2 regions of the Alteromonas sp. NFXS44 genome follow, and region 1 is predicted to be linked to the other one. Evidence: riboswitches for the same ligand, from Rfam matches in the RefSeq annotation. Region 1 holds a riboswitch; the other holds the start of a gene.
What was found. Region 1 has a riboswitch for cyclic di-GMP ahead of J3369_RS06845 (hypothetical protein). Riboswitches for the same ligand answer to the same signal wherever they lie in the genome.

Region 1 (4,218 bases):
TGTCCCAGTGAGTGACTGCGCCGTCGGAAAACAGACATTCGTCGTGAAAAATTAGAAACAGGGATAACGTGCCAAACAGTAAAAGCTGTTTGACCTGCTCAGTTTGGTCCTCGTTTAAGCGGTTAAAACCGAACAGGCGCTGAAAGATAGTCAGGCTCAGCAGCATCGCATCGGTGAGCAGGTTAACTTTATCAAACCGGCATTGAGAGGTTAGCAACTGCTGCGCTGCGAAAATTACGGCAAGATTGCGGATATTGCCGAGCCCGAGATTCCGGCCGATTGCCTGTTCAAGATTTTTGGGTACAGAGCCATAAACCGCTCTGCTGGCCTTGCTCATAACGTGGGCCTGAAAAATCGGATCTTTTTCAATCAGTGAGACCACATCCGCCAGCGTCATTGTTTCGCAGTCCATATTCAGCAGAGTCTGAATTGAATTGGGCAGGGGAGGCAGGTTCTCCACCAAATTAATGAGATTACCGTTACCTTTTTGAAAACGCAGGCGGTTGCCAAGCTGGCGTAGCTGTCCTGCACTGATCCCTGCATGTTCTTTAAAACTGCGCTCAAAGGAACGGCGGTCAGAGAAGCCAAGGTGGGCGGCGGTGTCTTCCGTTTTTTCGCCACTGAGTAACCGGTGACATGACTGGTCATGAATGTACTCTTTGAGTAATGCGCTGAAGGAAATGGACTCTTGCCTTAGCTGGCGACGAAACGCGGACTCCGTCTGACCGAGTTGCGTTGCTACCCATTCCGAACGGATCCTTGCCGGGCTCGGGGCTTTGAGAAATGCTTCTTTAACCTGCTGCTTTAACGGCAAATCATTGCTGGTGTCGAGGTTTCCCGCCAGCATTTTTTTAATCGACTGAGAATAGTAAAATGATGCCTGTGTACACCACTTATTATCGAAAACAAGGCTTACAACAACTCCCTCATGTCTGATATCACCGCTGCTGACCGGCCTTAATAAGCTGACCGGTTGTTCGCCTGATGGCGGTAAGGTGACCGTGGTGAAGTCGAATTTTCTGCCGGCCAGGTGACGGCACAAAGCGAGGAGGAAATAACAGCGGAATTCGGTAAGAACAGGATGTGATGATGGCTGAAACCGGAGACAGGTTTCATTTCCGTCAGTTTTTACGGTCAATGCTGCACTGTTGCCCAGAATATGGTGGTAGTGTTTCCCCAGTACATGGAGTGCGTCATCAATATGCTTACTGGCCGTGAGATACACCACCAGATTACTCATTTTGTTGAAATCAAAATAGCCAATCAGGGAGCGGCCAATTGTCTCATATTCCCTGGCAGGACAAAGAGAGTGAAGAATAGACGCCAGTCCGTCATCGTCCATTTTCTCATTTTCTATTTGTGTGACGCTTTCGAGCATCGTTGTGTCATATTCGTTATCAAGTCCGTTATCCCTTCTCAGACTCAATAAAGCGCGGATGACTGCCGACCAGAAAAAACCGTGATACTGCACGTTTGCTCCCAATACCGGATCCCTTCAGTCAAGGATATAAGAATTACCTGTGCCTTGACAGAAAAAGGGTGAATTTTGTGTTGGTACAAATTTGTACCGTATTTCGTTCAGAAGTGTCCTGTTTTACTTGCGGGGCTCTCCCTATCATAACAACCGTCGACTCATTGGTGGAAACGTCACTTTCACAGAGTAGATTCGCCAAACCTGTCGTGAGGCAGGGACGGAAAGCCACGGGTCTTATACCGCCATAAGACAGCCGGGTTGCAGTGAAGTTGTTTAACTATTTTCAGGCACACACTGCTCAAGGAACATAAATGAAATTTAGCATCAAAACTGCAGCCCTGCTAACCGGATTCTGTGCGGCATTTACGGCTAACGCCAACATTATCAGCAGCTACGATATCGACTTCGCTGCCCAGACTTTGGCTGCACATCAACAAAGCGGCACGTCTAACTACGGAACCTGGACAAACAATGGCAGTGTACTGAACCTGCGCGAAAACAGCTGGTTCACACTAAACCTGGATGATGCTTTCGGGATCCAGAGCCTGGACTTAGACAATTCTGCTTCAGATATTTTGTTGTCATTTGAATTTCGTATGACACCGGGCAACAACAATACTAATGCAAATCCTTATTCTGAAATTGGCGGGATCTGGCTGGCAGACTTCTCTGCCGGTGAACAGAATAACGATGCCAGTCGCACGTTCGCTCTGGGTGGCACACAGAATTTCGGTCTGGATGACTTTACTTATACCAGCGAACCAGCCTGGGAGACCTTCTCTATTACTCTGGATGATTACATGTCAGGACTTATTACCGACATCGTATTCATTAACGATTGTGATGCAGCCAGTGGTTGTGGAGATATGAAGGTTCGCTTCCGGAATGCCTCTATTACAGAAGTCAGTGAGCCAACCGCCATGTCATTGATTCTTCTGGGAATAGGGTTTATGGGATGGCGCACAAGACGCCAGAATCAGAAGGTCGCCTGACCTTCATTGCCCGCCACGTCACATCGCGGGCTTTTTTATTGCTTTTTCCGGGCAGCCGGCAACTTGACTAAGTCACTGAAGTTGTTAGACTGCCCTCGCTTAATTTGCGGACTCCGCAATAAGCATTAGGCCAAGGGGTGCCGTCTTTACGGCTGAGATCCATTCCATGGGAACCCTTAAACCTGATCCGGATAATACCGGCGTAGGGATGGTGATAAAAGCAATCTGAAAACCTCAATACCTGCCGTAAAGCCGGATCTTTTTGATGATTAAAGAGATCCTAATGAAAAAAAACGCAATTCTTCTCGCACTACTTGCACTGCCTGCTTTTGCTGATGACACAGCAGACATCGAACGTATTACCGTCAGCGGTGATTTCCGCACAGCGACTCTCGATCAACTCAGTGCCAGCGCTTCTGTGTTATCAGGCAACCGCCTGGACAGCCGTCAGGCTACCTATATCGACAATGTATTAAGTATTGCGCCGAATGTGAATTTTGCGGCCGGAGCATCCCGCGGACGTTTTATTCAGATTCGGGGTATTGGTGAGCGCAGCCAGTTTGCTGAACCGATTAATCCTTCAGTCAGTTTCCTGGTCGACGATTTTGATTTCTCCGGTCTTGCTGCAGCCGGTGTGCTTTTTGATACACAGCAGGTAGAAGTTTACCGCGGACCACAGGCGACAGTATTCGGAACCGGTGCTCTGGCCGGTGCGGTTAAGATTGTCAGCAATGCCCCTTCTGAAGAGAGTAACAGTCATTTTGAATTGTCTGTGGGAAATAAATCTTTCTTCCGCGCTGAGGGTGCCCATGGCGGACAAGCGTCTGATTCTCTGGCCTGGCGTGCAGCGTTTGTGCACAACAGCAGTGACGGTTTTATTGAAAATGACTTTTTGGGTGCTGACGATACCAACGGTATTCATGAGAACGCAGTAAGGCTGGGAACACTGTGGGATGTGACTGACAAAACATCCGTTGCGATGGATTTCCGCTGGTACGATATCAATAACGGTTACGATGCTTTCTCACTGGATAACAACCGCCATACGTTGTCGGATGAACCCGGGTTTGATGAGCAGGAAACCAAAGCGGTCAGTGTACATATCAATCATGAGACCGCCGGTGGCTTGCTGGAAATCATTGCGACTATGGCCGGTCATGATATCGCTTACGGCTACGACGAAGACTGGACCTACACCGGTTTTCACCCCTGGGGCTATACATCCTTTGATGCGTATTACCGGGATGTTTCCCAACAATCTGCCGAGGTGCGTTTTACTTCTGCAGAAGATAAAAAAATCTTCAATGACACCACGACTTGGGTTATCGGCGGCCGCATCAATCAGAGTGAACAGGATTTACTGCGTCAGTATACCTATGCTGACGGTGACTTTATCAGTACTTTCGAACCGCAGACAACAGCGGTTTACGGTCAGCTTGATACTCAGCTGACTCCGTCTTTATTGCTGACGTCCGCGCTGCGTGTTGAAAATTACGCCTATGATTATGCTGATAATGCGCAGGTGGTGTACGACGATGACACGACCATGACCGGCGGCAAACTGGCACTGACCTGGGATATGGGAGGGGACTACCTGTATGCCAGCGTATCCAGAGGTTACAAAGGTGCCGGCATTAACTATGATGAACAGGTCAGCCGGGAGCGCCGTTTCTTTGATGCGGAATACAACCGGAACTATGAAGCAGGCTACAAAGGCAAACTGTTTGTTCCTGAGTTGACAGCCCGCGCAGC
Region 2 (4,218 bases), on a different contig from region 1:
CGTACTAACGAACCCGCCAATTGCTGAGAATAGCGAGTAGAATAATGAGTGCAGATTGTGGCTTGCCTGATTTTGACAAATTTTGAAAAATCATGTTGACCAGTTTGCAATGTTAGTTCGTAGCGATAATGGAGTTAAATTAATCAATCCCGGGCACTGTGTCAATCAATTAACCGGCTTTCTGTGCCGCTTCATCCATAAAGCTGCCCAGCATCATAATCATCTGGCGGAACAGCGGATTTGCGCCGGGAGCTGCACAGGGATCACGTAAATCCACACCGGATTTATCGAAATGCATATCACTGAGCATTTTCTTATTCACCACCACATCAGCATGGCATAATTTGTAACTCTCATCGACGATGAAAAAGGTATTGGTTTTCGTGGTTGCCCGTGACATTAAATCTTCAATACCTGTAATGGGCGTAGTGATGTCTGCCTGAGAATGTGCGGCAAATACCGGTACGTCTATAGTTTTCCCCTGTTCAAACTGGTCTCTCACATCATCAATCACTTCCATCAGTTCAAGTCCGGAAAAACTGGCAATGGTGGGATATTTATACGGATTCGGCCCCTGTGTTTCATAGTGACCGTCAAGAAACCTGGCGACCCACTGAATTCCCCATATCCCGGATAACCGCTCTACGCCGCTGTCGAGTGCCAGAGCACCGGAAAATAACATCAGGCCGTCAATGTTGTCAGGGTGATGCAAATAATGCTGAACAGAGAGCGCGCCGCCGGTGGAAAAGCCGCCCAGATAAACGTGCTTACCAAGTTGCGGTGCCAGCGCCATGACATCACTCAGGTGTGCACCCCAGCGTTCTGCCAGATTGCTGTCGCTCATTTCATCGCTGGCATCCAGTTGGCCGTGTCCTACGTTTAAAGGCACAATAACGTTGTAACCTTTGTCATGCAGTGCCCGTGCAATGCCAGACATATAAAACGGCGAATCGCTTAATCCGTGAAGCAGAACAACCACCGTATCGACAGGTTTTCCGTGATGCAGAATATACGGCGCGTTGCCATCGTTACGAAGAGCAGGAGAACACACACTGAAACGCTGAAATGTGGGGTTCATGCATGCCCTGATCTGGCCGAAACGTTCTTCATAGAGATGACTGAATGAATCAAACGCTTCATCCATTGCATTATTCTGCCCGAAACTGCCTGTGCTGAATGCCAGCAGAAATAAAATCAACAGGGATGTTTTTGCCACTCCCTTCTCCTTATTTGCGGGTATAGTTTTCAATAACACCATGTGTTGGCATATTAACAGATATAACTTTAATTAGAATGATTTACACGGGCGAACCACGGATTTTCAGGTACTGCAGCCCGTTTTTCGCCACCGGCCACCTGGTCTGACAGGTATATTTTTTTATTCTTAAATATCGTGAGGCATGCGGCGCACACCGTTTGTTTTAACTAGTATCCTGATTGCCGGTAAGCCATGGCATCCCCGCCGCTTACCCGAAAATGTACTGTTGAAAAAGGCAAAGCGGTGCGAAAGCCCGTGACGCAAAGCCTCCGGTCTGCCATCTGATTACAGATAATGATAGCGGGGTTACCGAACAAGCATAGTCCTTAATCCGGCTCATGTTCACTTTTTCAGTCACATTCGTTAACCGTTTATCCGTAATGACGGATCAAAAGTTGAGGAACGAACGATGATCGTTTTGGTTGGTGGCGAGAAAGGCGGCAGTGGCAAAAGCTGCCTTGCACAAAATATCGCTGTTTATCTGAGAACTGAAAAAAATGCCAGTGTACTGATGGTCGACTGCGATCCGCAGCGCACTACCTCAGACTGGATTCAGGAACGCAAAGCTAATGATAAATTGCCGTCGATTAACTGCGTGCAGTTGTACGGCAAGATCCGCAACGAATTACTGAGCCTGCGCGAGCACTACGATTACGTAGTCATTGACTGTGGCGGACAGGATAACCTTGCGCTGCGCTCCTCGATGGCAGTGGCTGACCACATTCTCATTCCGTTACGTCCCAAACGGCGGGATTTGAAAACAGTTCCGCATATGGAAGACATCCTTTCAACCTGCAAAATGGTGAATCCCGACATGAATGCTGCTTTTGTGATTACCCAGTGCCCTTCTCTGCCTTCGCTGGGCAGCAGGATCATGGAAGCAAAAGATGTATGTCGTTCATTTGAAGTGCCGGTACTGGACTCAGTGACATACAGCCGCAATATGTATGATGATTCAGAAGAGTCTGGCCAGTCAGTCATGGAAAGTGAGCCGGACGGAAAAGCATCAGCAGAAATTCGCAATATCATTGAAGAACTTCTGTCGCGGAGAGAGGGGAAATCTTATGAGTCTGTGCAGCCTCAAAAAATCCACGCCGTCAGCTAAACCCGCTGAGCCGGTGAGCGTTGAAGAATTTATTGACGATGCACTGGCTTACGCAGCAGGTAAACATGTTATCAGGCAGGTCTATCCGGCAACGGATTCTGCAAACAAAGACAACATTACGCCTTGCGGTCCCATGCGACGTGCTACATTTACATTATCTGAAGACGCAATTGAGAAGCTTGGAAAGTTGTCGGCAGAAACAGGGATCTGCCGTTCCAGACTCATCAGAATATGGATAGAAAATCAAAGCAGTGAAGACATCAGGCCTTTACTGACAAATAAAACACCCTGACAGACATACCACAAGGTGGCGGCCGGGTGCAGGCGTTTGCATGGAATGCAAAGCGCGCCAATACGCAACAACGGGAGCACGGTGTCACTGTGCTCCCCGGTTTTACTTTTTCTGAACAGGATGAAGATGAAAAGTTATCTGTCAGGCAGTTTGATTACACTGCTTGGAATATTTCCCTCGCTGCTTAGTGCCCAGGGGACGGTCAGACAGGAAGATTTGCAGGCTGACACCGCCAGCCGGGAGACCACCGTCGCCCGGTTTATTGCTCACCAGACTGCCGATAATGACATCGCTCCCCGTCTGGACGTGCTGCCTCCTGCCTTTTTCACTTCTGTTGACGAAACCATCGCCAGACTGGAACACCAGATGGACACGGAACAGGCAATCTACTTTGAAAAACTGAAAGCCAAAGTGGAGATGGAACGTCAGGCAAGGGATTTCGAGATTCAGGAGAAAAACCGCACTGTTGAACTGGCTCAGGTGCGTCAGCATAACCTGGAAAGTATGTTATCGCTGGGTAGCCTGGTGTCCCTCTTGCTGTTTCTTTTTTTGCTGTGGAGCCGTTATAACCAGTACCGGCAAAATCAGCGGCTGGCGCTGGAAGTCCGCAACCGGACCACTGAGCTGGAGCAGAAAAATCAACAGCTGGAAGAAGCTTATCACGCACTGGAGCAGGTCAGCATGCGTGATGCACTCACAGGCTTGTATAACCGCAACTTCCTCTCAGCACAGTTGCCGGGTGAGATCAGCCGGGTGCAGCACCACTATGCCAGTCTTAAAGGTGAAATCTTTCCGCCGAATCATGACTTACTGTGCTTTTTAATTGATATAGACCACTTTAAACAGATCAATGATGAATACGGTCACCTTGCCGGTGACCGCTTCCTGGTACAATTTACCGGTATTTTAAAAGAAGTGTTCCGGCAGACAGATTTGCTAATCCGCTGGGGTGGCGAAGAATTTCTGGCGGTGTGCCGCAACGCCAACCGTAATGATATGGTGGAACTGGCTGACAGGCTTATTGAGGCGGTGCGTCAGAAGCGTTTTCACTTACCTGATGATGTGGTGATCAATGCCACCTGCAGCGTGGGGTTTTGTGCAATGCCTCTGTGCCGCAGAAATCCTTATGAAATGGACTGGGTAAAAACCTTCGCGGTGATGGATTATTGCCTGTACGCAGCGAAAATATCCCAAAGAGACTGTTGGGTGGGCGCCATTGAAGCCTGCAAAGAAACCGACAATGTTCTGCCGCCCTCTCCGCTGGAAGGGAAGTTCTCACTCACCGATGTGCAGATAAAAACATCCCTGAACAATCTGGCCAGTATTGAGTGGCCAATGGAATGACCGGCGGGGGTTACACGCCGGTTTTAATGTCTTCCATATGGTATTTGTCGATAAGAGAATACAAGGTCGGCCGGGTCACACCCAGTAACTCTGCAGTCTTTGACATATTTTTATCGGCTGTCTGATAGGCCCGTCTGATAGCACGACTTTCCGCCATCTCACGGACTTCCCGCAAATTCAGCGTTTCCGGTTCGTTGTCTCCCCGGGGCGCCATAAGGC

Region 2: another riboswitch for cyclic di-GMP. It lies ahead of J3369_RS15485 (AAA family ATPase); the one in region 1 lies ahead of J3369_RS06845 (hypothetical protein).

Annotation. Positions count from the first base shown of each region.
Region 1 covers NZ_JAGDEA010000005.1:354,610-358,827, forward strand. The annotation lists gene J3369_RS06840 (helix-turn-helix domain-containing protein) at 1-1,483, opposite strand, end outside; cyclic di-GMP riboswitch class I at 1,659-1,740, shown strand; gene J3369_RS06845 (hypothetical protein) at 1,786-2,466, shown strand; TPP riboswitch at 2,590-2,692, shown strand; gene J3369_RS06850 (TonB-dependent receptor) at 2,750-4,218, shown strand, end outside.
Region 2 covers NZ_JAGDEA010000011.1:389,292-393,509, forward strand. The annotation lists gene J3369_RS15480 (alpha/beta hydrolase) at 170-1,216, opposite strand; cyclic di-GMP riboswitch class I at 1,483-1,572, shown strand; gene J3369_RS15485 (AAA family ATPase) at 1,668-2,363, shown strand; gene J3369_RS15490 (ribbon-helix-helix domain-containing protein) at 2,323-2,655, shown strand; gene J3369_RS15495 (GGDEF domain-containing protein) at 2,782-3,999, shown strand; gene prsR (PEP-CTERM-box response regulator transcription factor) at 4,010-4,218, opposite strand, start outside.